DNA from 3 places in the Gordonia sp. (in: high G+C Gram-positive bacteria) genome. Region 3 is predicted to be linked to each of the others. Evidence: riboswitches for the same ligand, from Rfam matches in the RefSeq annotation. Region 3 holds a riboswitch; each other region holds the start of a gene.
The links. Region 3 has a riboswitch for S-adenosylmethionine ahead of ACTIMF_RS05490 (bifunctional o-acetylhomoserine/o-acetylserine sulfhydrylase). Riboswitches for the same ligand answer to the same signal wherever they lie in the genome.

Region 1 (9,849 bases), on a different contig from region 3:
AGCGAGTCCGGGCAGCGTCAAAGGACGGCTGAGATGAATGCACGTGTCCGCTCGTGCGCGGGCGCGGAGAGCACGGTGCGTGGGTGGCCCGACTCGACGATTCGTCCACCGTCGACGAAGACGACGGTGTCCGCGACTTCACGGGCGAAGCCGAGCTCGTGAGTCACGATGAGCATCGTCATACCGTCGTGGGCGAGATCGCGGATCACGGAGAGGACGTCTCCGACGAGTTCGGGATCCAAGGCGCTCGTCGGTTCGTCGAACAGGATGATGCGTGGCTTCTGAGCGAGTGCGCGCGCGATGGCCACACGTTGGCACTGTCCGCCGGACAATTGGCTCGGATAGGTGCCGTCGCGGCCGCCGAGTCCGACCCGCGTAAGCAGGTCGGATGCGGCCGCAAGAGCCTGCGCTCGCGGAATGCCTGCGGCGATCGGCCCCTCGGCGATGTTCTGGGCGGCGGTGAGGTGGCCGAACAGATTGAACTGTTGGAAGACCATGCCGATGTGCGACCGCTGGCGGGCGACCTCGCGTGCGGAGCGTTCTCGGAGCCGACCACCGACTGGACGGTATCCGATGATCTCGCCGCTGACCTCGACGAACCCGGCGTCGGGTCGCTCCAGATGGTTGACGCATCGCAGCAAGGTGGACTTACCTGATCCCGACGGTCCGATGACGACGGTGACCTCGCCTTCGGCGACGTCGAGATCGATGCCCTGCAGTACGCTCGTTGCGCCGAAGCTCTTGGCCAGTCCCCGGATCCGGACCGCCTGTGCCGCATCGACTTCCGGGGCGCTCATGCTTTGCCTCCCAGCGCGCCGGCGCGGGACCAGCCCGAGCCGAGCAGCGGCAGATTGTCGCGGAATGAGCGGCGCAGCGGTGTGTGTCCGGCTCCGCCGCGTCTGCCCTTCGCGTAGTGGCGTTCGACATAGTGTTGGCCGACCGACAGCACCGTCGTGAGGATGACGTACCAGAGCGTCGCAACGAGGAGCAGCGGAATGATCAGGTAGTTCTGCTGGTAGATGAGCTCGGCGGAGTAGAGCAGATCCTGGACCGCGATGACACTGACGATCGATGTCGCCTTGAGGAGCCCGATGAGCATATTGCCGGACGCCGGGATGATCGACGGCATCGCTTGGGGCAGCACGATGCGGCGGAATATGCGGAGTCGTCCGAGACCCAATGACTGTGCCGCCTCGGTCTGGCCGCGGTCCACCGAGAGGAGCCCACCGCGGACCACTTCGGCGGCGAATGCGGCGATGTCCAGCGACAGCGCCACGAACGCAGCGAAGACCCCGCTGAACAGACGCGCGGTGTCGAACGAGGCGAACTGCGGCCCGAAGGGGACTCCGATCGACAGTTGCGGGTACAGCGACGCCAGCTCGTACCAGAAGAGGAGCTGAACCAGCGGGGGCACCGATCGGAACAGCCACACGTAGGCGAATGCGATCGATGACAGCAGCCGATTCTGTGACAGTCGCATCGCGGCGAGCACGATACCGAGCGCATAGCCGACGGCCAGCACCGCGACGGTGAGCCAGATCGTCAACCCGAGACCCCTCAGGATCGAATCCTCGGTGAAATAGTCGGCGACGACACCCCATTGGAATCGCTCGTTCACGATCAGCGTGTGCCCGAGCATCGCCAGCGCGATCAGCACTATGAGCACGCCGAGCCACTGTCCGGGCCGGCGAGCGGCGACCAGTGGTGCCCTGACGAGTTCGTCGTCTCCGGGACGATTGACGAGATTCGGGACCGTGAGCGGTCGCTCGGATAGTTGAGTCACGATCGGTGACGTCCTTGATCAGTTCGCGCTTACCGTGCGGCTCTCGCACGGTCGGGTTCTCACCTGGAGCACCCCGCCGCGTGGAGGGTTGCCGGTCAGCCAGCCAGGGCTTGTCACTAACGCTCATAACCGACGTCGACGTTACGAGCCCGGCATGCGGCCGCCAATCTCCACGATCGTGATGATCGGAAATCGTGTGGAATACAGAAATATAGGACTCTTCGAATTCAGGTGGGCGTAATCCTTCACCTGAACACAGAACGGCCCGAGAAGCGACTACGCAGGGTGGTCGTACTCGGGCCGATCTGAGATGTCGTCAGAGCCTCACGGGAGTGCAGATGCCGAAGCACGGTCGAGGAACCAGACCGTGGCCGCAGTGCCGTCGACTCCAGCGCACGGCCAGTCCTCGCGCGAGGCCCCGCGGTGGGCTGCCGCAACGGCTTGCGCCTTCTCCTCGCCGGAGACGAGAAGCCATACTTCGCGTGAGCGGTTGATCACCGGGAACGTCAATGTCAGACGTGCTGGTGGCGGCTTCGGCGAGTCCGTCACCGCGACCACCGGCGCAACGTCCTCGGCGGTGGCCACGGTGTGCGGGAACAGCGAGTTGATATGCCCTTCACCACCCATGCCGAGGAGGTGGATGTCGAATACGGTCTCCTGCCCGATCAGACGGGCGTAATCGCGGGCGGCGGCCTCGATGTCGTCGCCGAACTCGCCGTCGGACGGCGCCATGACGTGGACACGCGCCGGGTCGACCGGAACCGAGGACAGCAAGGCGTCGAATGCTTGACCGGCGTTGCGCTCGGGGTCGGCGCTCGGGACGAAACGGTCGTCGCCCCAGTAGATCTCGACCCGGTCCCACGCGATGTCGCCGGAATCGGCTGCGAGCGCTTTCAACAGCCCGATGCCGTTGGAGCCGCCGGTCAAGGCCACCGACGCGATACCGTGCGACTCCTGTGCCCGACACACCACATCGACGAACCGATCTCGAGCCGTTCGGATCAACTCGGCCGACGAATCGAAGATCAGGGTCTCGGTTCGGCCGACGTCGGACGTCCCCTCGTGCGGGTGTGTCATTTCGCCTCCTCGAATTCCACGGCGGGCAGCCCGCGCAGCGCCGCCTCGTACACTTCGTCCGCGTCCAGACTGCGGAGTTCCTCGGCGAGGCATTCGCCTGTCGTCCGGCTCGCGTACGCGACTCGGCCGTCGGGGTGGCCGGTGCTCGACACAGTGCCGCTGGTCCCGTCGTCGTTGACGGTCATCGCGAGTTCGGAGCCCTCTCGATGCAGTCGGACGGCGAGCACTCCCGGCTTGCGGACCACACGAACGTCGAGCGCCGAAGCGAGCCAGCCTGCGAACATGTCGAGTCCCGGCATATCGAGTGATCCGGTCACCTCGGCTCCGGTGATGGTCGTGTGCGGCGGTCGGTCGAGCGCCGACACGAACAGCGCCCTCGAAGGCGTGAGAGCCGACCATGCGAGATCGGTGTCGCCGGGGGAGTACCCGGACCGTCGGGCAGCGAGGAACGCAGCGGGGTCGGATGCATTGCGCGCGTCGGTGATTCGGCGGGATGCCAGACGTCCAAGACGATCCTGCGACGGAATCTCCGGTGCGCGTCCAGGCCACCATGTGACGACCGGGGTGTCGGGCAGAAGAAAAGGGGTGACGACGGCGTGCGGGTGTTCGGCGAGTGCCCCCGAGAGCGTCAACAACACGACCTCGGATGCTCCCGCATCGCCACCGACGCGGATCTGCGCGTCGAGGCGCGCATCGCCATCCCTGGTGCCGCGCGAGACGACGATCACGCGGCAGGGGTGCTCGCGGCTGGCCCCGTTCGAGGCCTCGACGGCCTCCTCGGTGGCCGCACCCGCATCGACGTCGATGATCAACGTCAGCACACGTCCCAGGGTGACCGCACCCCCGCTGCTACGCATCCGGACGAGCTTCTTGCTGATCGAGGTGGTGTCGGTATCTGGCAGGTCGACGATCATCGACGGCTCCTGTTCTGCGCGAGGCTCACGGTCGCCTCCACACGCGTCTGGTACGCGCCATCATGGTGTCCGCCGACTGCGGCCCCCAGGTGCCTGATTCGTACTCGTCCGGTGTCCCGGACTCCGCCCATTCGGCCAGGACCGGGTCGAGGATCTGCCAACTGAGTTCGACTTCCTCGTTGACCGGGAACAACGACGGCTCGCCCAACAAGACGTCCAGCAGGAGACGCTCGTACGCCTCGGGGGAGGAGACGGTGAACGCGCCACCGTAACTGAAGTCCATGTTGACGTCTCGGACCTCCATCGACGAGCCCGGGACCTTCGACCCGAACCGCAGGGTGACGCCCTCGTCGGGCTGCACGCGGATCACGAGCGCGTTCTGGCCCAGCTCTGCGGTCATCGTGTCGTCGAAGGGCAGATGCGGGGCCCGCTTGAAGACGAGTGCGATCTCGGTGACCCGCCTGCCGAGGCGTTTACCGCTTCGAAGGTAGAACGGCACACCCGCCCACCGTCGGGTGTCGACCTCGAGGGCGATTGCCGCGAACGTCTCGGTCGTGGAGTCGGCTGCGAAACCGTCCTCGTCCTTGAGGCCGACGACGGGCTCGGAGCCCTGCCAGCCTGCGGCGTACTGGCCGCGCGCCGAGTTCTCCGCGATCGGCAGAATATTGCGGGTGGACTGCAGGACCTTGATCTTCTCGGTCTGCAGATGGTGCGGCGAGAAGGAGACCGGTTCTTCCATCGCGACCAACGCCAACAGCTGAAGCAGATGGTTCTGGATCACGTCCCGGGCTGCGCCGATGCCGTCGTAATAGCCTGCGCGCCCGCCCAACCCGATGTCTTCGGCCATCGTGATCTGCACATGGTCGATGTAGTGCGAACTCCACAACGGGTCGAACAGTTGGTTCGCGAACCGGAGTGCCAGGATGTTCTGGACGGTCTCCTTGCCGAGATAGTGGTCGATGCGGAACACCGATTCTTCGGCGAACACGCTGTTGACGAGCTCGTTGAGCTCGATCGCCGAATCCTGGTCGTGACCGAACGGCTTCTCGATGACGACCCGCCGCCACGCGTCTCCGGACTCGTCGGCCATCCCGGTACGACGCAGCTGGCTCAACACGACGGGGAACGCATTCGGCGGAATCGACAGGTAGTAGGCGTGGTTACCGTCGGTGCCGCGGTCGTTGTCCAGGTCGGCGAGAGTGCTCTGCAACCGCTCGAAGGCGTCGTCGTCCTCGAACGTGCCCGACACGAACCGGATGCCCTCGGCCAGTCGATCCCACACCTCGGTCCGGAAACCGGTGCGGCAGTTCGCTTCGACGGCCTCCCGGACCACCTGGGCGAAGTCTTCGTGGGCCCAGTCGCGCCGGGCGAATCCGACCAGGGCGAAGCTCGGCGGCAAGAGCCCGCGGTTCGCGAGGTCGTAGACGGCAGGCATCAATTTGCGGCGAGCCAGATCGCCGGTCACCCCGAAGATGACCAGCGCCGACGGCCCCGCGATTCGCGGGAGCCGTCGGTCGTGCGGATCACGAAGCGGGTTGGTCCATTCGGACTGGGCCTTTCGAGGCACTCTGTCGCCTTCCGTCGCTTCGTCTCGCTTGGTCGTGATCGCAGTGCGCTAGCGGCCGGCGTCCAACTGCGTCGCCGTCGCGGTGAGCAGTTCGTCCCACGCCTGCTCGAACTTCTCGACGCCCTCGCGCTCGAGCAGTGCGAACACGTCGGGGAGATCGACGCCTGCGGCGGCGAGTGCGTCGAACACCGCGCGGGACTCCGGTCCGCGTCCGATGATCGACTCGGTGTCGACCCATCCGTGGTCTGCGTACGCTTCGAGGGTCTTACCGGGCACAGTGTTGACCGTGTTCGGTGCGACGAGCTCGCTGACGTACAGCGTGTCCGGGTAATCGGGGTTCTTCACACCGGTCGACGCCCACAGCGCGCGCTGGGGGACCGCGCCGTGCGCCTGCAGGTCGGGGAAGCGGGTCTCGGTCTCGAAGACCTCCTGATACGCCGCGTACGCCAGACGGGCGTTGGCCAGGCCGGCCTTGCCGCGCAGCTCGAGAGCCTCCGGAGTCCCGATCGCGTCGAGACGCTTGTCGATCTCGGTGTCCACGCGCGAGACGAAGAACGACGCGACCGAGGCGATCGAGGCGACGTCGTGTCCATTGCGCAGGGCGCGATCGAGCCCGTCGAGGTACGCATCCATGACTTCGCGGTAACGCTCGACCGAGAAGATCAGGGTCACGTTCACGCTGATGCCCTGCGCGATCACATCGGCGATCGCCGGAATTCCTGCAGCAGTGGCCGGAATCTTGATGAAGAGATTCTTCCGATCGACCAGGTTCCACAGCTGGACTGCCTGTTCGACGGTCTCGGCGGTCTTGTTCGCCAAGCGCGGGTCGACCTCGATGGACACGCGGCCGTCGGCGCCGCCCGACGCCTCGAAGGCGGGAGCGAGGACGTCGCACGCCGAACGGACGTCATCGGTGGTGATCGAGGTGATCGCGGTGTCGATGTCCGAGCCCGACTTCGAGAGCTCGGCGATCTGCCCTGCGTAGGCGCTCGAACCCGAGGAGATCGCGTTCTGGAAGATCGACGGATTGGTCGTGACGCCGACAACACTGCGGGTATCGATCTGCTCCTGCAGGCCGCCCGATGAGATGAGGTCACGCGAGAGATCGTCGAGCCATACGGACACCCCGGCTTCGGAGAGCGCGACGAGATTGCTGTTCTGAGTCATGAGTTCTGCTCCAGATCTAGTGGGAGGGAGGATCTGAGATGCTCAGCGACCGAGCAGGCCGCGAGCTGCGTCGGCGACGGCGTCGGCGGTCAGGCCGAACTCCTCGTACAGCTTCTGGTACGGAGCCGACGCGCCGAAGTGCTCGAGCGAGACGATCGCGCCGCCCGCGACAACGGCATGCCACGGCATCGCGATGCCCGCTTCGACGCTCACGCGGGGCACTCCGGTCGGCAGCACGCTCTCGCGGTAGTCGGCGTCCTGCTCGTCGAACCATTCGATGGACGGCATCGACACGACACGCGCCGTGATGCCGTCGGCGGCGAGCGCCTCGCCGGCCTGCACCGCGAGTTGGACCTCGGAGCCGGTGCCGATCAAGACGACATCGGGAGTTCCTTCGGTATCGGTGAGCACATAGCCGCCGCGCGATACGCCCTCGAACGAGGTGCCTGCCAGGACGGGTACGTTCTGGCGGGTCAGGGCGAGACCGACCGGGTGATCTCGGCGGGTCAACAGATGACGCCACGCGTACGCGGTCTCGTTGGCGTCCGCCGGACGCACGACGTCGAGGTTCGGGATCGCGCGGAGTGCCGCCAGGTGTTCGATCGGCTGGTGTGTCGGACCGTCCTCGCCGAGGCCGATGGAGTCGTGTGTCCACACGTAGATCGGGTCGATCTCCATGAGGGAGGCCAACCGCACGGACGGCCGCATGTAGTCGGCGAACTGCAGGAACGTGCCGCCGTAGGCGCGGGTCGGGCCGTGCAGGACGATGCCGGACAGGATCGCGCCCATCGCGTGCTCACGGACGCCGAAGTGCAGGGTCCGGCCGTACGGCTCGGCCTTCCATGTCGACGTCGCGATCGTCTCCGGACCGAACGACGGTTCGCCGGACATGGTCGTATTGTTCGATCCCGCGAGGTCGGCCGAACCTCCCCAGAGTTCGGGAAGGACGGGCGCCAGCGCACCGAGAACCTTGCCGGACGCCGATCGGGTGGCGACGTCCTTGTCGCCGGGCTCCCATGTCGGGAAGACGTCGGTCCAGCCGTCGGGGAACTCGCCCGCGAACAGACGGTCGAACAGGGCCTTGTTCTCCGGGTTCGCTGTGGCCCAGGCGTCGAAGCCCTTCTGCCACCCCGCGCGATCGGCCGCCGCGCGCTCGGCCAGACCGCGGGTGTGCGCGATGACGTCGTCGGCGACGTCGAAGTTCTTCTCCGGGTCGAAACCGATGGCCTCCTTGGTGGCGGCCACCTCGTCGGCGCCCAGCGCGCTACCGTGTGCGGCTCCCGTATTCATCTTGCTCGGCGCAGGGAACCCGATGATCGTGCGGAGCACGATGATCGACGGCCGGTCGATGACGGCTTTCGCCGCCTCGATCGCCTCTTCGATGGCGGCGACGTTCTCGCCGCCCTCGACGGTCTGCACATGCCAGCCGTACGCCTCATAGCGCTTGGCGGTGTCCTCGGACAGCGCGATCTTGGTGTCGTCCTCGATGGAGATCTCATTGGCGTCGTAGAAGACGACCAGATTGCCGAGCTGCTGTGTCCCGGCCAGTGACGACGCCTCGGACGTCACGCCTTCTTCGATGTCGCCGTCGGAGGCGATGACGTAGACGTAGTGATCGAACGGGCTCTCGCCGACGGCTGCGTGCGGGTCGAAGAGTCCGCGTTCGCGGCGGGACGCCATGGCCATGCCCACGGCGGAGGCGAGCCCCTGCCCGAGCGGACCGGTGGTGATCTCGACGCCCTTCGTGTGATGGAACTCGGGATGGCCGGGTGTCAACGAGCCCCAGGTACGCAGGGCGACGAGGTCATCGAGCTCGAGGCCGAACCCACCGAGGTACAGCTGGATGTACTGGGTGAGGCTCGAGTGCCCGCACGAGAGCACGAATCGGTCGCGGCCGACCCACGCGGGGTCGGTCGGGTCGTGGCGCATGACGCGCTGGTAGAGGCTGTAGGCGAGGGGCGCCAGGCTCATCGCGGTGCCGGGGTGACCGCTGCCACAGTTCTGGACGGCGTCGGCGGCAAGGATGCGGGCGGTGTCGACTGCTTTGGTGTCCACATCGGTCCAGTCGGACGGGTGGACGGGTCGGGTCAGCGCGCGAATCTCATCGGTGATGGGCACGATCGTGGTGTCTCCTGTGCGTCTGTGGCTTCTGCCCCCGCGGACAATGGTGAGTCCCAGCCTAGCGGTGCGGGAGATATGTGCGCGCGGCTGCCGCTAATCCTCCGGTGTGGCGATTGTCGCACCTGTGTCCGCCCGATTCCGCCGACGACTGCGCGCCGGTCTACCATCGCTTGTAGTAGCCGTCGGCGTGGACGCGTCCGAACACGGCTGTGCTGATGTGAGGAGCATGTGTGAGGACTCGGGAGAGCGCCGGCGTCGACGTGACTGAGTCCACCGGATTGGCTCGAGTGCGTGCCACGGTCTTGGCATACATCGCCCTGACCAAGCCGCGGGTCATCGAACTCCTCCTCGTCGCGACGATCCCGGTGATGCTTCAGGCACACCGAGGGCATATCGACATCTGGTTGATCCTGGTGACCGTCGTCGGCGGTTGGCTGGGCGCGGCCAGCGCCAACAGTCTCAATATGGTGGCTGACGCCGACATCGACCAGAAGATGAAGCGCACGCAGAAGCGTCCCCTCGCGCGCAAGGCGGTGCCGATCCGCAATGTGCTGATCTTCGGGATCGTCATGGCTGCAGCGTCGTTCGCAGTCCTGTACTTCGGCACCGCCGATGACGACGGCAACCGGTCGTTCCTGCCGTCGATCCTGGTGATGGTGACCATCGGGTTCTATGTGGGCGTCTACACGTTGATCCTCAAGCGACGCACCTGGCAGAACGTGATCTGGGGCGGCGCAGCCGGATGCATGCCCGCGCTGGTCGGTTGGGCCGCGGTGACCCATGACCTGAGCTGGCAGCCCTTCGTGCTGTTCCTCGTGGTGTTCTTCTGGACGCCGCCGCACACCTGGGCGCTGGCGATGCGATACCGCGAGGACTATCGCGCAGCCGGGGTCCCGATGCTGCCGGTGATCGCGTCCGACGAGAAGGTCACGTTCCAGATGCTCGTGTACACGGTGCTGACCGTAATCACGTCGCTGTTCCTGATCCCGCCGACCAGTTGGATCTACCTCGTGGTCGCGATCGGCTCCGGCGCCTGGTTCATCTGGTGGGTCGCCAAGCTGTACGTGCAGACGCGGGCAGGCGTGGAATTGAAGCCGCTCAAGATCTTCCTAGTATCGAACGAGTACCTCGCGCTCCTGTTCTGCGGTCTCGCGGTCGACGCCGTCATCAACCTGGCTCCCATCTCTTCGTACTTCGGCTCCTAGCCGTCGCCGGACCTC
Region 2 (9,849 bases), on a different contig from region 3:
AAATGCTTCGCCGCGAAAGCACGGACCGCAGAGACCAGTGCGCGCTCCGCCGCGCTCCCGCTGCTGCTGTCGCTGGTCGAGCGGGGGCTCACAGCACTCGGGAGATCCATGCGCTCGGGTCGTCGATCTCGTTCGCGAGAGGCAGGGTCTCAGGCGAAGTCCAGATCGTGTTGAAGCGTTCCATGCCGACAGTCCCGACGACCTCGTCGACGAACGCCTTGCCGCGCACGTACTGGGCGATCTTGGCGTCCATTCCGATCAGGGCGCGGATCAGCCGCTGCAATGGGTTCCGCGGTCCGGACCGGCGAGCGTCGAACGCCTTGCGGATGGCGTCGACGGTCGGGACATGGGCCGGGCCGACGGCGTCCATCACGTGGTCGGCGTGCCCTTCGAGCAGGGTGCCGAGCAACAGCATTCGTTCGAACGCCGCGAACTGCTCCGGCGACTGCAGAAGCTGCATCAGGCCGATCACGCCCTTCTCACGGGGCTTGCCGCCGCGCAGGCTCTCGGTGACTCGGCCGAGCATCTCGGTCACCGAGTCCTCGTCGCCGTCGGCCAGACCCGCGACGTTGTCGCGCATGTATCCGGCGAGCCACGGGTTCGCCGAGAATTGGACACGATGGGTTACCTCGTGAAGGCACACCCAGTAACGGAAATCCGACGGCACCACGCGCAACTGCCGTTCCACGCCGATGATGTTCGGCGCCACCAACAGCAGGACTCCGGGCTCCCCGGTCTCCGGGTCGACGCTGAACGGGTCGTACTGGCCGAGGATCGCGCTGGACAGAAATGCGAGCATCCCGCCTGCTTGCACACCGGCGAGCTTCGCCGACCAGCCGGTCGCGGACTCCGCATCGTCGGCCATCATCGCGGGCATCGAGTCGGCGGCGGCGTCGATCCAGCCTGCTCGATCGACGACGCGGGCACTCGGCACGGGCAGGCCGTCGGCCAGTCCGGTCACTTCGCGAACCGGTGACTCGGCGCGTACTGCGGCGTCGATGAGCTCGACGCGGGCCTGCACACTCGTGTACCGGGTGATCCGGGGCCCGGGTCGGGCCACCTTGCGCCCGACCGACGCCGCCGTCGCCCAGTCGATGTCGACGGGGAGCGCCTCACTCGACGAGGCGTCGTCCGATGTCGTCGGCGTGTCCTGGGCTGTCACAGCTGTCTGCATCGATGCTCCTGATTCTGCGGTCTCGTCAACCACGGCAACCGCACTCCCGGAGGGCGCCTGCGACCTGGTCGACCGCAGGACGCGCGTCCTCCGGAGACGTGCCGCCGGACATCAATGCGAACGACAGCACACGGCCGTCGACGGTCTGCACTATCCCGGTCAACGATGTGACGCCCGTCAGTGTTCCTGTCTTGGCTCGTACCCACCCCGCTCCCGCGTTGTCCTTGGGATCGAATCGGTCGGCGAGGGTGCCGGTTCCGCCCGCGACGGGCAGTGTGTCGAGCAGGGACCGCAGTTTCGCCGAGTTGTCTCCGGCGACCGTCGCCGACATCACCTGGTCGAGGACCGCCGCAGGTACCTTGTCGCCGTACGAGAGCCCCGAGGTGTCGCGCAGGGCGACGTCGCCGACGTCGAATCCGGCCTTTCCGAGCGCGGCGAGAACCGCGTCGACTCCGCCGGACAGGCTCGGCTCGCGTCCGGTCGCCTCCGCGAGTTCCACCGACAACATCTCGGCAAGGACGTTGTCGCTGAACCGCATCATGTCGCCGACCCGGGTCACCAACGGCGCCGATTGGACGGTGGCGACGGTCCGAGCGCCGGACGGGACATCGACCGACTTGACCTCGGAGTGCACGTCCAGTGCATCGGCGAGGGCGCGACCGGCGTCGGCTGCGGGATCGTCGGTGCGCGGCGAGTACTCGTCGAGAGGGTCGCGTCGCCCGGCATCGGCCATCAGCGACGACAACGGTGCGATGTCGCCACCTTCGATGTCGCGTTTGTCCCAGGTCCGATCCATGTTCGGCCCTTCGAAACCCGGAGTCGCGTACGCGACCGACGTGATTCGCTGCCCTGATGCCCGGACCTGATCGGCGAGGTCGGCGATTCGGGCGGGATCGGTGTAGAACGTCTCATCGTCCTCACCCGCCGTCGCGAGCGTCGGATCACCGGCGCCGACGAGCACCGCTTGACCGTCGTCGCCGAGCACGACCTTCGTAGTGATCGTCTTATCGTGCGGGAGGGTCAGCAGGACGGCCGCCGCGGTGAGGATCTTCGCGTTGGACGCCGGCGTGCGCGCCTCGCCCGCCCCGTCTCCCCACAGCACGGCTCCGGTGGTCGGATCGGAGACCTGCCCGGTGAACTCGCCGAGCGCCTTGTCCTTGACCGGCTCGGCCAGCTGCTTGCGCACTCCGGCTGCGGTCGGCGTCGGCGCGTTCGACGGCACGGGCTTGATGACCGGGGCGACCGCGACCGGCGACGGCTGCGCGGGCGTGCCGTCGGGCACCGGGTCGGATCGGTGTGTATAGGCCCACCAACCTGCGACTCCGCCGCCCGCGAGCAGTACGACAAGGACGATGACGAGGGCGATGCGCAAGCCTCGGCGACGCCGCTTCGGCGGCTGCGAGGCAGGCGGGACCACCATCGGTGGTGTCGGCTGGGCCACGGAACCTCCGGTCTGGGGACTGCACGGAACAGAACTAACAGTATCGTTGTGTCCCGTTGCACGTGTCTGTCGCCGGTCGCGCACCGTCGACTGTGACGTTGAGTCTTAGACGAGAAGGAGTCAGAACGCATGGAATTCGAAGTCACCATCGAGATCCCCAAGGGTGCTCGCAACAAGTACGAGATCGACCACGAGACCGGCAAAGTCTACTTGGATCGGTACCTGTACACGTCGATGGGTTACCCGGCCGACTACGGGTACATCGACCACACCCTCGGCGAGGACGGCGACCCTCTCGACGCGATGGTCCTGCTACCCGAGTCCGTCTACCCGGGGGTCATTGTGAAATCGCGCATCGTCGGCATGTACCGGATGACTGACGAGGCAGGCGGAGACGACAAACTGCTGGCCGTCCCGGCAGGCGACCCACGCTGGGATGCCATCGAGGACATCAGCGACGTCAACGAGTTCGAGCTGAAGGCGATCGCGCACTTCTTCGAGCGCTACAAGGATCTGGAGCCGGGTAAGTCGGTCACTCCGGGCGGTTGGGTCGGGAAGGACGAGGCCCTCAAGGTCGCGCAGGCCGCCGTGGAGCGCTACAGCGCCTGATCATCCTCGAAGCGGGCCACGCCCACTTCGCGACGCTCGCTCATTGAACGGGCCGTGTACACAGTTCCCGCGGAATCACTTCCGTTGGAACCTGGTACACGGCCCGTTCTATGCACTGCCTGCCGATCACTCCTGGGCCGGGATCTCCGACTCCTCGTCGGGCTTCGGAGCTCGAGTCCGCAGCGGGACCTCGGTCCACGTGACGGTGCCGATGATCGACAGCAACGACAGGATCGAGACCGATAGGAACACCTTGTCCATCGAGTCGGCAAAACCCTGTCTGATCGGATGTGAGATGTCGTCGGGCAACTTCTCGATGATCGTCGTGTCCGACATGACGCTGCTCGTGTCGGTCGCGTCGCCCGCCGCGTTGTCCTGACCGGCCGCGGCGAGCGCCCTCCCGAATCCGGCGACGTCCTGGTCGTCGCTACGGGCGGCTTCGACGACGGCGGCCTTGAACTCGGGGTGCTTCGCGGCCTCGGTCATCTCCTCGGTGATGTTGACGCCCATCGTCGAGAACAGCAGGGAGAAGAACACGGCGACACCGAGGGTCCCGCCGATCTGGCGGAAGAACGTCGCGGTACCGGTCGCCATACCGACGTCACGCATCGGCAGGATGTTCTGCATCGCCAGCATCATCGGCTGCATCAGGTTGCCCAGACCGAAGCCGAGACCGGCGGCCGCGAGCATCACGAGGTAGAGCGGTGTCTGCGTACTCACGAAGTGCAGCGCAAACGCCATCGCAGTGATCAGGACGGACCCGATGATCGGGTAGATCTTGTAGCGGCCGGTCCGCGAGATCAACTGGCCCGACAGGATCGATGCCGACATCATCCCGAGCACCATCGGGAGCATCTGCAGGCCGGCCACCATGGGGCTTGACCCGCGGAGCACCTGGAAGTACTGCGGCAACATCGAGATGCCGCCGAACATCACCGCGCCGACGACCACCGAGATCGCCACGCCCTGACTGAAGATTCGGTTGGAGAAGACGCGCAACGGGATGATCGCCTCGTCGCCCATTGCCCTCTCGACGAGAATGAAGGCTACGAGCCCGGCCAGGCCGATCGCGTAACAGATGATCGCCGCACCCGACGTCCACCCCCATTCGCGCCCCTGCTCGGCGACGATGAGCACGGGCGCAACGGTGACGGCCACTGCGGTGGCGCCCCAGTAGTCGGTGCGGTGACCCACGAGTCTCTGCTGAGGGTAGTTGAGCACCTTGTATACGACGCCGAGCGCGATGACGCCGATCGGCACGTTCACCAGGAACACCCACCGCCATCCGGAGACTCCAATGATCTGGTCCGCCCCCGCGAAGAGGCCGCCGAGCACCGGGCCGAGCACGCTCGAGGTCCCGAACACTGCGAGGAAGTAGCCCTGGTACTTCGCCCGCTCGCGCGGTGGCACGATGTCGGCGATGGTCGTGAGCGCCAGCGTCATCAGACCGCCCGCTCCCAAGCCCTGCACCGCGCGGAACGCCGCCAACTCGTACATCGACGTCGCCATGCTGCATGCGAGAGAACCGATGATGAAGATCGTGATCGCCGCCAGGAAGAACGGCTTTCGCCCGTAGATGTCCGACAGCTTGCCGTAGAGCGGCGTAACGATCGTCGATGTCACCAGGTACGCGGTGGTCACCCACGCCTGCATGTCGTACCCGTTCAGGTCGTCGGCGATCGTTCGGATCGCCGTCGACACGATGGTCTGGTCGAGTGCTGCCAAGAACATGCCGATCATCAGACCGGCCAGCACGGTAAGGATCTGACGATGCGTCAGTCCCCTGCCGGGTAAGTCCCCGGGGGTGGAGTCCGTCATTTCTGGTCGCCTTTCGCGTCTTCTGTGGCCGTGTGCGCTTCGACCGAGTCGACGAACCGGGTGAGGAGTTCGGCGAACGTGCCGAAGTCCGCGTCTGGCCAGTCGGCGACGAACGAGCCGATGACCTGACGTCTCCGCGCCGACAGTTCGCCGACCCGTTCGATCCCCTCGCCGGTCAGTTCGAGCAGGCACGCCCTCCCGTCGTCCGGATCTGGCTCACGTCGAACCAGGCCGTCCTCGACCAGACGAGCGACATGTCTGCTCGTCGTCGACGTGTCGGCAGACATCGCCGCCGCGAGTTCACTCGTCCGGATCGGGCCGTGACGCAACACGAACAGCGCCCGCTTGGCCGCGGTCTCCGAACCGCCGTCTGACGCGGAGGCTGCTCGCGCACGGATCCGAACGAGTTTGCCCAACGCCAGAAACACGTCATCGATGTGTTCCGCCGACGGCATCGCCCCTCCATTTACTTGCGCACTACAACTAACTGCCGGTCAAGGATGACTACCGTCCGCCCCGTCGGCAACCCCGCCGAAAGCGACCGAAACACGCGTATGCACCCATGACGGGCGTGATTCCCGACAGATCGGGCCCCAGACGACAGCAAGAAGGGCCGGATGTGTGTCCATCGACACGCATCCGGCCCTCGTCGAACCCCGTCAGTGGTGCGGCGTCGCCAATTCCGCGAGCGCCGCCAGAAGTCGGTCGACGTCGTCGGATCCGACACCTACTCCGAAACTGGCACGCACCGCACCGTCGGGGTATCCGAGCTTGGCGAGCAGCGGGTGCGCGCAGAACTTTCCGTCACGTACACCGATGCCGTGCTGCGTGCTGAGATACTCGGCCACCTGACGCGGCGAGTAGCCGTCGACGACGAAGCTGGCGATGCCCACGCGGCCGTAGGCATCGTCGAAGACCCGTAGCGGGCGGACATGCGGCAATGCGTCGAGGCCGTCGTCGAGACGGCGCACCAGGGTTTCCTCATGTTCACCGATGCGCTCGAACCCGATGTCCCACAACGCTTCGGCGGCGGCAGCGATCGAGACAGCGCCGAGCACGTTCGGCGATCCGGCCTCGTGTCGAGCGGCCCCGGTATGCCAGTCGGTGTGGTCGAGGTCCACGGCAGCGCTCGCGCCGCCGCCCGCGAGGTACGGCTCCGCGGCGTCGAGCCAGTCCGAACGTCCGACGAGCACGCCTGCACCGAACGGCGCATACAACTTGTGCCCGGAGAACACCAGGTAGTCGATACCGAAGCTGGCGATCGAGACGGCGCGGTGCGGGACGAGCTGAGCTCCGTCGACGAGGATCCGTGCGCCGTGCCGGTGCGCCAGCCCAGCGAGCCTGGCGATCGGCAGAACCTCTCCGGTCACGTTCGACGCCGCGGTAACCGCGAGGAGCGAGGTAGGCGCTGCGGCGAGTTCGGCGTCCAACGCGAAGATCGTCTCGTCCACGGTGGGCTTCGACGACACGACGCGCACGCGGCCCGCCCTTGCCCACGGCAGCAGGTTCGCGTGGTGCTCGATGTCGAGGACCACGACGTCGCCGGGGGTGATGGACGCGGCGAGATTGATCGAGTCGGTGGTGTTGCGGGTGAACACCACGGTGTCGTCGGCGCGCCCGCCCACGAACGCGCGGACCGTCTCCCGCGCCTGCTCGTAACGGGCGGTGGTGATCTGGGACAGATGCCCGGCACCGCGGTGAACGCTCGCGTACTCGGTGAGTGCATTCGCTGTCTGTTCGGCCACCGAGGTGAGCGCGGGCGCGGACGCCGCATAGTCCAGGTTGGCATACGGCAAGGGGGCAGATCCGGCGATCGGCACCGTGACGTCGGCGCCAATCACCGACGCGAGGGCGCCGATATGAGTCCAGCGGCAAACGGGTGCATCGAGAACAGCGGTCATGACAAGACTCCTTGAGGTTCCACACTTGCCTGCGTCGGTCGACGCGGGCCGGGTCGTCACCCGGAGCACCCCACCGTGGCGGAGGGTTGCTGTCCAGCGAGCCGGGGCTTGTCGCTGGTACTCGTGACCCGTGCACAACGTTCCCCTACCGTCGCCGTTCAGTCGAGGGTTAAATGCACGGTGCGCGCAATCGCCGTCATTCGGTCGGTGTCGACGCCGCTCCGTGCACCACACCGGGCGGATAGAGTCGTGGGTACTGATCCGGCGTCGCCCGACGGCGCCCCTGACTGACGTGGAAGGCCGAACCGTGACGAATCCCTGGGGCCCGAACGCCCAGCGACCCGGTTACCCTCCCCCGCAGCAGTTCTCGCCCCAACAGGGTCCATCCCAGCAACACCCATCCCAGCAGGGTCCGCCGCAGCAATACCCACCGCAGCAGGGCCCACCCCAGCAATACCCGCCCCAGCAATACCCACCGCAGCAATACCCACCGCAGCAATACGCCCCCTACCCCCAGAACTTTCAGAACCCGTATCCGCCGTTGCCGCCCCGCAAGTCCCGGACCGGGCTGTTGGTTGCGGGAGTGGCCGTGATCGCTGTCGCGGTGGTCGGTGTCGTCCTGCTCGTCGTCGCGCCGTGGAGTTCGGACGACTCCGACGAGGCGCACCACGAGACGGTGGCCCTCGGCCACGGTGTGAGCGTCGACGTCGACGTCCCCGCCGGCTGGCGGATCGAGACCGGCGACTTCAACGGATCGCAGTCGCTGATGCTCGTCCCGGAGTCCGACGACCGCTCGATCGCCCAGGTAGACGACGACGGCGATGCCATGGATGACGGCAAGGACGCCGAGCCCATCCACGCGATGATCGGTCTGGCCGACACGTGCGGAGCCCAGTTCAGTGATCTGACGGCCGGCCAGTGGCGTCCCGACTCGGGCCACGACCGGAACGACAAGGCCGAGACCTACCGCCACAGCGCGGTGACTCGGGTCGACAAGACCTACTGCTTCCAGCTCGTCGGCATCGACTTCGGCAGGTCGACGGTGACGGTCGAGTCCACCGCATCCGACCTGGCACGGAAGCTCGTCGCCGACGAATCGATCACCGCGGCCAAGGCCGCCTGACCTCACCGAGCTGAACGGAGACACCATGGGCATCATCGACAGGATGCGCGGAGAACTCGTCGACATCATCGAATGGGTCGACGATTCGCGCTCGACCCTCGCGTGGCGGTTCCCGCGCTACAACAACGAGATCAAGAACGGTGCGCAGCTGATCGTGCGCGAGGGCCAACAGGCCGTCTTCGTCTACCGCGGGCAGCTCGCCGACTCGTTCGCGCCCGGGCACTACGAGCTGACCACCGAGAACCTGCCGATCATGAGCACGATCCAGGGGTGGAAGCACGGGTTCAACAGCCCTTTCCGCAGCGAGGTCTACTTCATCAACCGTCGGCCGGTCACCGACCTCCGGTGGGGCACCCCGAACCCGATCACCTTGCGGGACCCCGATTTCGGGATGGTTCAGGTCCGCGCCAACGGCCTGTGCGTCATTCGGATCGCCGATCCGGCGATCTTCTTGCGAGAGGTGATCGGCGCCGACAGTCAGGTGAACGCCGACGAGATCGCCGAACTTCTGCGCCGGGTCATCTCGACGGCGTTCTCGGACATGATCCTCGAGACCGGCGTCGGCGCCATTGACCTACAGGGCAAGCAGGTCGAGTTGAGCGACAAGTTGCGCGAATACGTTCAGACGCGCGTCGACGACGAGTTCGGCCTCCACGTCGACTCGGTCACCATGAACATCTCGCTGCCCGACGAGATCACCGAGGCGATGACCCGCGGTGTGGCTCGCGGTGTCGAGGAACGCGGATTCCTCAACAACGTCGGCGACCTCAACCAGTATCAGCAGGGGAAGGCAGCCGACTCGATGCTCGCCGCCGCACAGAATCCGGGCGGCGGCGCGATGGGCGACATGATGGGTGCGGGCATGGGTCTGGCGATGGCAGGACAGTTCGCGAACCAGTTCAACCAGCAGCAACAGCAGCCGTCGTCGAGCGGCCCGCCACCGATTCCGACTGCGCAGACGTTCCACATCGAGCAGAACGGTGCGGCCGCCGGCCCCTACACCGTCGACCAGTTGCGTGGCTCGATCACCCCGACGACCCTCGTCTGGGCGACCGGCATGGCCGCATGGACGGCAGCCGGTCAGGTCGCGGCGCTCGCGCCGCTCTTCGCACCGTCGGGTCCGCCGCCGCTGCCGTCTCAGGAGCCGCCTGCATCGCCCGCACCTCCCGCACCGCCGACTCCGCCCACTCAGTGACATGACGCAGCCGCCTCCGTTACCGCCGCAAGACCCCCACCCCCATCCACAGAACGCACAGCCGCAGGGACCGCCGCCGTTGCCCGCGCAGGGCCAGCCGTCTCCGACGCCGCATGTGCCGAGCGCGTCCGATCGGGCTCGGCAGCACGTCACCGAGCAGACCCGCACGTATCCGTGTGGGTCGTGCGGTGCTCCGCTGACGTTCTCCCCGGAACGGCAGGATCTGTCGTGTGGGGCATGCGGTCGGGCGTACCCGATCGAACTCGACCCCGCGGCCGTCATCGTCAAACATGACCTCCAGACGGCGATGTCTGAGCTCGCGGCGGGATCCGTCGGGCTCGCGTCGGTCGGCGGCGACGAGCACGAGGTCCTCTGCCAGTCCTGCGGGGGTCGGACCATCTTCAACGGCAGCCTCACCGCGACCCGGTGTCCGTACTGTGCGACGCCCATCCAACGGGACGACGTCCAGAACTCGCCCGAGCGGTTCGCACTCGACGCGATCGTGCCGTTGCACGTCGGCGAACCGCAGGCGCGGGAGTCGATCGAGAAATGGATCAACAGCCGGTGGTTCGCGCCGCGCGAGTTCAA
Region 3 (9,849 bases):
TGCTGGCCGGCTATGCGGCGCTGTCCGGGCCGTTGCATGGCGGGGCGCCCGCTGCCGCGTACGAGTTGGTCAGTGCAGTCGTCGACGGGACTCCCGTCGACCGGGCCCTGGCCGACGCCGTGGTCGAGGGCCGACTGCCGGGGTTCGGGCACGTCATCTATCGCGGGCCGGACCCGCGGGCGCAGATCGTGTTCGACCGTATCCGCCGCGATGCGCCTGACTCAGCCGCGCTCGCCGCCGCAGACCAGATCATTGCCCGCGCAGGCCGAGCGGTGAACATTGACCTCGCGAGCGCCGTGATCGCGCGCGAACTCGGCGTCGGGCCGCGAGCAGGTGAAGTCCTGTTCCAATACGGCAGGACGATCGGGATGGCCGCGCACGCGGTCGAGGAGTATGGGGAAGCGCCGCTGCGGTGGCGGGGGAGCAGCGGCGGGTAGCCGGGACGCCTCGACCCGCGCTGTGTCCGCCGGAGTCGGCAGCATTCTCCGGTGGCGCGAGAGTCTGGGGACGCCACTGTCTCGACTCGTTAGAACCGGGTCTCGACTCCGCTCGACCAGCAGGAACGGGCTCGACCGGCAGGAACGGGCTCGACCGGCAGGAACGGGCTCGACCGGCGGGAAAGGGCTCGACCGGCGGGAAAGGGCTCGACCAGCAGGAAAGGGATCGACCAGCAGATAGGGATCGACGAGAAGGTACGGGCTAGACCGCTCCCTCGAAACCGTACTGACGCCACGCTTCGTAGAGGGCGACGCTGGTCGCGTTCGCGAGATTCATCGAGCGGCGGTCGGGGAGCATCGGGATCCGCAGCTGCTCGGTGATGTGCATGTCGTTGAGAACGTCGTCGGGCAGTCCGGTGGGCTCCGGTCCGAACAGCAGCACGTCGCCTGCCTGATACTCGACGTCGGTGTGGAAGCGAGTCGCGTGCGAGCTGAAGGCGAACACCCGCTCGGGCTTAAGCCGGTCCCACGCGGTCTGCAGGTCCGGGTGGACGGTCACGTTCGCCATCTCGTGATAGTCGAGCCCCGCGCGCTTGACCTGTGTGTCGGTCATCGTGAAGCCGAGTGGCTCGATCAGGTGCAGCTCGCAGCCGGTGTTGGCGGCGATCCGGATCGCGTTACCTGTATTGGGCGGGATGCAGGGCTGGTAGTACATGATCCGGAACACGGGGAGAGTCTATGCCCCGTCAGAATCCCTTGACACACACCGAACACTCGTGCGAGACTGATATGTCCGCAGCAAACAGCGTCGATCATCTCACGATCCGCGAGCACCGCTGCGAATCTCCTGAGGACCTCTGGGTCTGGGATCGCGCGCCGTTACAAAGCGCTGCGACCAACGAGAGCCTCATTGAAGTCTCGACTTCGCTCGACTAGCGGAAATAACCCGCTCGAACAGCGAAGATGCTTCGCCGACACAGCGAAGACACTCCGCGAAAGCGAAGATTCGGGCCGAATTCGGAGCCCAAGACCCACGACTTACCAGCAGTGACGCGCTGCGTTGCTGCCTACTACTCATGCCGAGGAGGCATACACATGCATACGAAGAACATGATCACCACGATCAACACCGACCCGTCCGATCTCGATCCGCGCCAGACCGTCTGGTTCCAGATCGACGACGCCACCGGCTTCTACGTGACCGTCGAGGAGTTCCTCGCCGTCGCACGTTCGCAGCAGATGGTGGCCGCCTGATCGGCCATTCAACCGACGCGTGGAACAATAGAACACCGTGACGGCGATTCGACTGGACGGCAAGCTCACCCGAGACGAGATCTTCACTGACCTGAAGGCGCGCGTGGACACTCTCCACGCGGCAGGCATCACCCCAGGACTGGGGACGGTGCTGGTCGGAGAGGATCCCGGCTCGCAGAGCTACGTGAAGGGCAAGCACTCCGACTGCGCGAAAGTCGGCATCGCATCGATCCGCAGGGACCTGCCCGCAGACATCACGCAGGAACAACTGGACGCGACGATCGACGAACTCAACGCCGACCCGAGCTGCACCGGATACATCGTTCAGTTGCCGCTCCCGAAGCACCTCGACGAGAACGCAGCCCTCGAACGGATCGCGCCGGAGAAGGATGCTGACGGTCTTCACCCGATCAACCTGGGACGACTCGTGCTCGGCAAGGAGTCGACGCTCCCGTGCACACCGCGTGGCGTCATCCACCTGCTGCGCCGCTACGACATTCCGCTCGACGGCGCGCACGTGACCGTCATCGGACGCGGCGTGACGATCGGCCGCCCTATCGGGCTGCTGCTGACGCGCCGCAGCGAGAACGCGACCGTCACCCTGTGCCACACCGGCACTCGTGACCTCGCCGCCGAGATCCGCCGCGCAGACATCGTCGTCGCGGCGGCCGGCGTGGCACACCTGGTCACCGCCGACATGGTCAAGCCCGGCGCAGCAGTCGTCGACGTCGGCGTCTCCCGCACCGACGAAGGACTCAAGGGCGACGTCGCACCCGAGGTGTGGGACGTCGCCGGAGCCGTCTCGCCCAACCCGGGCGGAGTCGGACCGCTGACTCGCGCCTTCTTGCTCGCGAACGTCGTGGAGCGCGCCGAACAGCAACTGGCGGCCGCGAGCTCCTGATGGCAGACGACCGCGTCGACGAACTCCGGCGAGCACGCCGGATCCACGGCTATATCGTGAACATCCCGTTCTACGTGGTGCTCGCGCTGGTCGCCGTGGCTGCGCTGCTCGTCCTCTTGGACCGGTGGCGCCGCGGCGCCGTCGTGTTCGGCGCGGCGCTCCTGGTCGCCGCTACCATCCGGGCGCTGCTTCCGACGCCCCGCGTCGGGTTGCTCCAGATTCGGAGTCGGCCATTCGACGTCGCGACCATGGCTGTTCTCGGCATATCCGTGCTGTGGCTTGCGACTTCGATCGACTCGCTGGGGTCCTGAGCGGTCTCGACTCCGCTCGACCAGCAGTTGGAGGGGTCTCGACTCCGCTCGACCAGCAGCTTTCGCTCGACCAGCGGCAGGTTGCAAAGAGAAGTGTGCAACGGTGGAGTATGCACGAAAACACCGAGACGGACCTCTATCGCCGTTGGCTCGACGACATCTGGAACGGTCCGAAGGACCGTGCGAAGCTCGCGGAGATCGCTGAGGAGTTCGTCGACGAGGACTTCGTCGGTCACTGGCCGACGACAGATGTGAACGGACCGGGCAAGCTTGCGGCGCTCGTCGCCGCAGTGAAGGCGACGCACACCGAGCTCACCTACTCACTCGAAGTGGAACCCTTCGGTGCCGATGGATACGTCGCGGCGCGATGGATCAGCCACGGAGCCCTGCGAGCGGGGGAGACGGACTACTCGTCCGGTAACGACATCCTGCGCATCGAAGACGGGCGACTCGTCGAATGCTGGGTCGCCTCACCCGGCATGTGATTCAGCGCCGCGACCGCGCCAAGGCGATCGTCTCGCGGAGCAACTCGCCGATCGGCTCCTTCGCCGTCAGGAAGCCGTCGTGGCCCGCGTCGGACTCGATCACGCTAAGCTCGCCGACCGTGCCGGCGAGCTCGTCGGCAATCTGTTGTTGCTGGTAGATCGGGTACAGACGGTCCGAGTCGATACCGCCGACGACAGTCGGGACAGCGCAACCGTTCAGTGCGGCCTTCCACCCGCCGCGACCGCGCCCGACGTCGTGATTGTTCAGCACATCCGACAACACGACGTAACTGCCCGGGTCGAAGCGGGCCTTCAACTTCTCCGACTGGTACTCGAGGTAGCTGGCGATCGCGTAGCGACCGCCGTTCAACGGATCCTCCTCGCCCTGCGGCCGGTTCTCGAACCGGTCATCGAGTTCGCGGCCACTCCGATACGAGAGGTGAGCGATCCGCCGGGCGACGCCCATCCCGGTCATCGGCGCGCGGCCGGTGCCGTAGTAGTCGCCGCCCTGCCAGTCCGCGTCGCCTTTGATGGCGGCGATCTGGGTGGTCTGGGTGCCGATCTGGTCGCCCGACGCGTGCGGGCCGACAGCGAGGATCAGCGCGGCGTCGAATCTGTCGGGGTGGGTGACGATCCACTCCAACGCGCGTGCGCCGCCCATCGATCCGCCTGCGACAGCGGCGAATCGGGTGATGCCGATCTGGTCGAACGCGATCTGCTCGGAGCGGACCAGATCACGGACGGTGAGCGTGGGGAAGCGTGACCCCCATGGCCTGCCGTCCGGTGCGATCGACCCGGGACCGGTGGAGCCGTAGCATCCGCCGATCGAGTTCGGCGCGATCACGCACCACTCGTCGGTGTCGACGGCAGCGCCGCTCCCGACGAGTCCGTCCCACCAACCGGTCATCGAAAACCGATCGTCGGCAGGGCCGGTGACGTGGGAGTTGCCGGTCAGCGCATGCAGCGCGAGCACGATGTTGTCGCGCGCAGCGTTGGGACGACCCCACTTCTGAAAGCTGACCGTGACATCGGCGAGAACGGCCCCCGAGTCGAGGGCGAGATCGCCGATGCGCACGGCGACGTCCGACCCGTCCGGGCGGTCAGCCCAGTCCGGATCGAACGTCGTGGCGGCCGGGTCGACGCTCACCGACACCGGACGCCCCCTCTGCGTGCTCGAATCACTTGGCGGCCTTGAAGCCTTCGGTCAGGTCGGCGAGGATGTCGTCGATTCCTTCGATACCGACGGCCAGACGGACCAGACCCGGTGTGACGCCCGCAGCGAGCAGCTCGTCGCCCGCCAACTGGCTGTGCGTGGTCGATGCCGGGTGGATCACCAGCGAACGGACGTCACCGATGTTGGCGACGTGGCTGTGCAGTGACAGTCCGTTCACGAACTTCTTGCCCGCTTCGACACCACCCTCGATCTCGAAGCCGATGACCGCGCCCTGGCCCTTGGGCAGGAGCTCCTGGCCGCGCTTGTAGTACGGCGACGATTCGAGGCCCGCGTACGACACCGACGTGACCTGGGGGTGTGCTTCCAGGAACGCCGCGACCTTCTGCGCGTTCGCGACGTGCCGCTCCACGCGCAGGCTCAACGTCTCGACGCCCTGCGCCAGCAGGAACGCGTTGAACGGAGAGATCGCTGAACCGGTGTCGCGCAGCAACTGGACGCGTGCCTTGAGGGCGTATGCAGGGGCACCGAGATCGGCGAAGACGACGCCGTTGTAGCTCGGGTCCGGAGTGGTGAATCCGGGGAACAGGTCCTTGCCGTCGCGCTGGACGCGCCAGTCGAAGGTGCCGCCGTCGATCAGGACGCCGCCGATGGAGGTGCCGTGGCCGCCGATGTACTTGGTCGCCGAATGCACGACGACGTCGGCGCCGTGCTTGAGCGGGTTCAGCAGGTACGGGGTGGCGACGGTGTTGTCGACGATGAGCGGGAGGCCTGCGTCGTGCGCGACCTTCGACAGGCCGTCCAGGTCAAGGATCTGGTTGTGCGGGTTCGCGACGGTTTCGCCGAACAGTGCGCGCGTGTTCGGCTTGATCGCGGCCTTCCACGACTCGAGGTCGTCGGGGTCGTCGACGAACGACACCTCGATGCCAAACTTTGGCAGCGTGTAGTGGAAGAGGTTGAACGTGCCGCCGTAGATGCGGGGACTGGATACGACGTGGCCACCCGCCTCGACGATGTTCTGGATTGCGTAGGTCGTGGCGGCCTGACCGGACGACACGAGGAGAGCGGCGACGCCACCCTCGAGGGCGGCCAGACGCTGTTCGACGGCGTCCTGCGTCGGGTTCATGATGCGCGTGTAGATGTTGCCGGGCTCGGCGAGGGAGAACAGGTTCGCGGCGTGATCGGTGTTGTTGAACACGTACGACGTGGTCTGGTAGATCGGCAAAGCACGAGCGTTGGTGGTCTCGTCGACGACCTGCCCGGCATGTACCTGCGTGGTCTCGAAACTCCAGTTCGCGGCGTCAGACATACGGCGTCATCACTTTCTGTGGTCGGCGCGGGGCGTGGCCCCGCTCGGTCAGGGTCCGACCTTCGGACCCGCGCTTGCGGCCCCGAAGCTGTTCCTCGACGCCGCCAGGTCATCACCCGGAGCACCCCACCGCGGTTGGAGGGTTGCCGGTCAGCAAGCCGGGGCTCAGCACTGACACTCATGACCTGTCAGAGACAATATCTCACCGATATTCGGACACGGGAAGGCCAGACCGTCGGAAGGTTAAACCCTTCCGTCCGATCGTGGCGTTGTGCTAGGCCTGCACATCAGACGATGGGGCGCCCCTCCTTGCGGGCCTGACGCCATTCCTTGATGAAGGCGCGGACGATCACGGTGAGCGTGCTCAGTGTGATGAGCGGCCACACCAGAACATAGATGGTCATCCAGACTGCGTTCATTCGTCGTCCTCTCGGCTCGTGGAGACCGATGAGGTCTCCGATTCCAGTCGGTCAAGTTCGGCGTCGAGATCCTCGCCTGCGGTCTCGTCCACGCTGGGTCGGTCCATGTCGGCGGCCCCGGCTGCGTCGTCGGGGTCGTCGAAGTTGCCGGTGCGGACCGCGATCACGTCGAAGTCGAAGCGCGGGCCCTTGTTGAGCATCGTCAGTGCGGCGCACACCATGGTGCTCACCGCGTACGCGACCAACGAGCCCGACAGCACGGCGTACTGGTGCAGGAACCCGATGGAGAACGGGGCGGCGGCGGCGATGGAGACGATGCCGATGACGAACGCAGCCTTCTTGCCGAAGAAGCCGAACGCCATGAGGCCGAGTACGACACCGATACCGATGGTCGACAGGACGTCGAAGAAGATGCCGACCCCGCCGTCCATCGAGATCCACGAGAAGCGGACCGGAAGGAAGAACAGCAGCGCGACGACCACGGCGACACTGAACGACATGTTCGTAACGCGGTTCCAGTAGAACGACGCGATCACCGGGAACACGAGGGCGCCCCACAGAGCACCGACGAACACCAGTAGATCGAGAATGTTCAGGTTGCTTCCGGCGAACACGAGGGCAGCGCAAGTCGCCACGATCATCGTGATGCGGCCGATCAGCACCATCGTCGCGGGGTTTGCCTTCTTCTTCCCGGCGATGTTCTGTCCGTAGATGTCGGCCATGACTATCGACGCGAGAGCCGTCATATCGGCGTCGGCGGTGGACGCCAGGGACCCGATGATCATGATGAAGAACAGGCACAGCAGGATCGCTGGCAGATAGGTGGCGGCCATCTGCGGGATCAGGTTGTTGACGTCGCCGTCCATCGGCTCGAGACCTGAGTAGAGCGCGAGCACACCGAGCATGCCGACGCCGATGATCGCCGAACCGTACCCGAAGGTCGCGGTGATGAACGTCTTCTTGATCAGGTCTTCACGAACCGCGAACAGACGCTGCGCGATCGTCTGGTTGCCGATCGCGTAGGCGAGGACGGCCGCGATGTACGGCGCACCCTGGTTGTAGAAAGCGTCCGAGGAGAAAAAGTTGCCCTGCGCTTCGGTCAGGTTGCCCGCACCCGTTGTGAACAGATCGGGCCCGCCCGCGGCGAAGAACACCACCGGGATGATGATGACGACCGCGCCGAGCATGAACACGACCTGTACGAAGTCGGTCAGCACCGAGGCGCGGAAGCCGGACCAGAGCGTGTACAGCAGGACGCCGCCGCCGATCGCGATGATGCCTTGGGTGAACGAGAACGGCGACAGCATGGCGACGAGCGCGCCGCCCGCGATCAAGTTGGACGTCAGGCTGATCAGGCTGCCGAGGATGTTCGACCCGGCGAGCAGCAACTGGCTGGACCGTCCGTTGCGCGCGAACATCACCTCGGCGATGGTGTGGGCGTTCGGTGCGACCTTTCGGATGCGGCGGCCGAACGGGTAGATCAGCAGGATCATCAGCGCGCCCCACAGCCCGTAATGGATGGGGCCGGAGATGCCGTAGGTGTAGCCGGACGTCGCGGAGGCGTACATCGACGACGCCCAGATCCAGGTGGCGGTCATCGACGCGGACGAGATGCCGAATCCGATCTTGCCGCCGCCGGTCATGTAGCCGTCGGCGTTCTCGTTGCGGCGGCTGATCCGCCAGGCGATGTAGAGGCTGGTACCGAAGAACGCCACGTAGAGCAGCAGGACTACCGGGCCCGAGAGAGTTATCGAGTCTGTCATTGAGGAATCACTTTCGCGTCGCGCGACGCTGATGCGTCGCGACCTAGTGGTCTGCGGGATTCACTCCGGTGTCAGACGTCCGGCGGCTCCACCTGTCCCGGCGCGGTGGCGAACCGTGCAGCGGGGGCGGGAAACCTGACGAGGAAGCCGGTGACGTTGCGGGCCGTCGGCACGACTGTCCTTTCTCTCGGGTGGGGTCACTTTTCGTGACATGGACAGAAGTGTCTTGTACCTAAACTGAGCCGAACATGCGAGTTAACATGGCGCGGCCCGGGCTCGCGAAAGTCGCGTACGCACAGGTAAGCCGTGGTTCACGCGCAGGTGCGCAACGTGTTGTACTTCACATTTCGGACGCGGAGGCGGCCGGTGGTCGACGTCACCGATCCGCGAGGAATGGGTCGACGCGTCGCCTACGTTATGCGACTGTGCGCGAAACGTCTGTGACCCTGGAAACGGCCCAAGCCAACCCGACTCGTTCCGGCGACTTGGGCCATTCTTCACGTCGGCTGGCGCTCATCGTGATCGTCCTCGCACTCGGTGGATTCGGTATCGGCACCACCGAGTTCGTCGCGATGGGGCTGCTGCCGAACATCGCGGGCGATCTCGGGATCGACGAGCCGACAGCCGGACACCTCATCTCGGCGTATGCGATCGGCGTCGTGATCGGTGCGCCCGTCATCGCAGTGGCCGCGTCTCGGATGTCCCGGCGGTCGCTGCTGATCTGGCTGATGGTCGCGTTCACGGCAGGCAACGCGCTGAGTCTGGTGGCGCAGTCGTACGGGATGTTGATGGTCGCGCGTGTGATCGCAGGCCTTCCGCACGGCGCCTACTTCGGTGTCGCGGCGCTCGTTGCCGCACATCTGGCAGGCCCGGGACGACGCGCGCAAGCCGTCGGACAGGTGATGCTCGGACTGTCGGTAGCCAATGTGCTCGGCGTGCCCGCGGCGACCTGGCTTGGTCAACATTTCGGGTGGCGCAGCGCCATCGCGATGGTCGTCGTGATCGGAGTGGTCACCGTCGCCGCACTCTGGAAGGTGATGCCGACTCTGAACGACATGGCGACGACGGACCCGCGGACCGAACTGGGCGGCCTCAAGAGCAGGCAGATCTGGCTGACGTTGATCGTCGGCATGATCGGCTTCGGTGGCTTCTTCGCGTTCTACACCTATCTGAACACCGCGCTGACCTCAGTCGGCGGACTCGCGGACTGGACTGTCCCGATCGCGCTCGCGCTGTTCGGGCTCGGCATGGTGTCCGGCAACATTATCGGCGGAAGGCTCGCCGACCTGCTCGGCGAACGCTCAATCGTGATCGGCATGCTCGGTGCGGCGCTCGCCCTCGGACTCTTCGCACTCGTCGTCGGAACCGGCTGGCCTGCGATCATCGTCGCCTTCCTCGTCGGGTCCTCGGGATCGATCGCGCTTCCCGGGCTGCAGACGCGACTGATGGACGTCGCGCACGACGCCCAGACCATCGCCGCCGCCCTCAATCATTCGGCGTTGAACGTCGCGAATGCGATAGGAGCTGCGGCTGGCGGCCTCGTCATCTCCGCCGGCTGGGGCTACCGGGCGCCCTCGCTGGTCGGCGCACTGTTCGCTCTGAGTGGTGCGGCGATCCTCGGAGTGGCCATTGTAATGAACCGTCGCAGCACAGAACCTGTCAGCGTCGCCGGCTCCACAGTGACCGACTAGGGTCGGGGACCGTGACCGCCTCCCCGCTGACCATCGCGACCGTCAACGTCAACGGCATCCGCGCCGCCGTCAAGACGCGCAACGAGAACAACCCGGGAATGCTGCCCT

Region 1: linked by a shared signal. The riboswitch ahead of ACTIMF_RS10750 (amino acid ABC transporter permease) and the one ahead of ACTIMF_RS05490 (bifunctional o-acetylhomoserine/o-acetylserine sulfhydrylase) in region 3 are both predicted to bind S-adenosylmethionine.
Region 2: linked by a shared signal. The riboswitch ahead of ACTIMF_RS12380 (aminotransferase class V-fold PLP-dependent enzyme) and the one ahead of ACTIMF_RS05490 (bifunctional o-acetylhomoserine/o-acetylserine sulfhydrylase) in region 3 are both predicted to bind S-adenosylmethionine.

The regions. Positions count from the first base shown of each region.
Region 1 is NZ_JBQEDL010000018.1:4,747-14,595, reverse strand. It holds gene ACTIMF_RS10755 (amino acid ABC transporter ATP-binding protein) at 18-797, opposite strand; gene ACTIMF_RS10750 (amino acid ABC transporter permease) at 794-1,783, opposite strand; SAM riboswitch class IV at 1,804-1,914, opposite strand; gene pgl (6-phosphogluconolactonase) at 2,108-2,860, opposite strand; gene ACTIMF_RS10740 (glucose-6-phosphate dehydrogenase assembly protein OpcA) at 2,857-3,774, opposite strand; gene zwf (glucose-6-phosphate dehydrogenase) at 3,800-5,341, opposite strand; gene tal (transaldolase) at 5,390-6,508, opposite strand; gene tkt (transketolase) at 6,551-8,626, opposite strand; gene ACTIMF_RS10720 (heme o synthase) at 8,860-9,834, shown strand.
Region 2 is NZ_JBQEDL010000022.1:33,749-43,597, forward strand. It holds gene tilS (tRNA lysidine(34) synthetase TilS) at 1-110, opposite strand, end outside; gene ACTIMF_RS12355 (zinc-dependent metalloprotease) at 89-1,174, opposite strand; gene dacB (D-alanyl-D-alanine carboxypeptidase/D-alanyl-D-alanine endopeptidase) at 1,200-2,594, opposite strand; gene ACTIMF_RS12365 (inorganic diphosphatase) at 2,745-3,224, shown strand; gene ACTIMF_RS12370 (MDR family MFS transporter) at 3,351-5,042, opposite strand; gene ACTIMF_RS12375 (MarR family winged helix-turn-helix transcriptional regulator) at 5,039-5,497, opposite strand; gene ACTIMF_RS12380 (aminotransferase class V-fold PLP-dependent enzyme) at 5,702-6,943, opposite strand; SAM riboswitch class IV at 6,960-7,072, opposite strand; gene ACTIMF_RS12385 (hypothetical protein) at 7,533-8,066, shown strand; gene ACTIMF_RS12390 (SPFH domain-containing protein) at 8,092-9,261, shown strand; gene ACTIMF_RS12395 (Trm112 family protein) at 9,263-9,849, shown strand, end outside.
Region 3 is NZ_JBQEDL010000007.1:74,426-84,274, forward strand. It holds gene ACTIMF_RS05455 (citrate/2-methylcitrate synthase) at 1-437, shown strand, start outside; gene ACTIMF_RS05460 (tRNA (cytidine(34)-2'-O)-methyltransferase) at 700-1,164, opposite strand; gene ACTIMF_RS05465 (hypothetical protein) at 1,533-1,691, shown strand; gene ACTIMF_RS05470 (bifunctional methylenetetrahydrofolate dehydrogenase/methenyltetrahydrofolate cyclohydrolase) at 1,729-2,592, shown strand; gene ACTIMF_RS05475 (DUF3017 domain-containing protein) at 2,592-2,903, shown strand; gene ACTIMF_RS05480 (nuclear transport factor 2 family protein) at 3,014-3,388, shown strand; gene metX (homoserine O-acetyltransferase MetX) at 3,390-4,541, opposite strand; gene ACTIMF_RS05490 (bifunctional o-acetylhomoserine/o-acetylserine sulfhydrylase) at 4,567-5,868, opposite strand; SAM riboswitch class IV at 5,934-6,054, opposite strand; gene ACTIMF_RS05495 (putative transporter small subunit) at 6,156-6,287, opposite strand; gene ACTIMF_RS05500 (sodium:solute symporter family protein) at 6,284-8,050, opposite strand; gene ACTIMF_RS05505 (MFS transporter) at 8,536-9,741, shown strand; gene ACTIMF_RS05510 (exodeoxyribonuclease III) at 9,753-9,849, shown strand, end outside.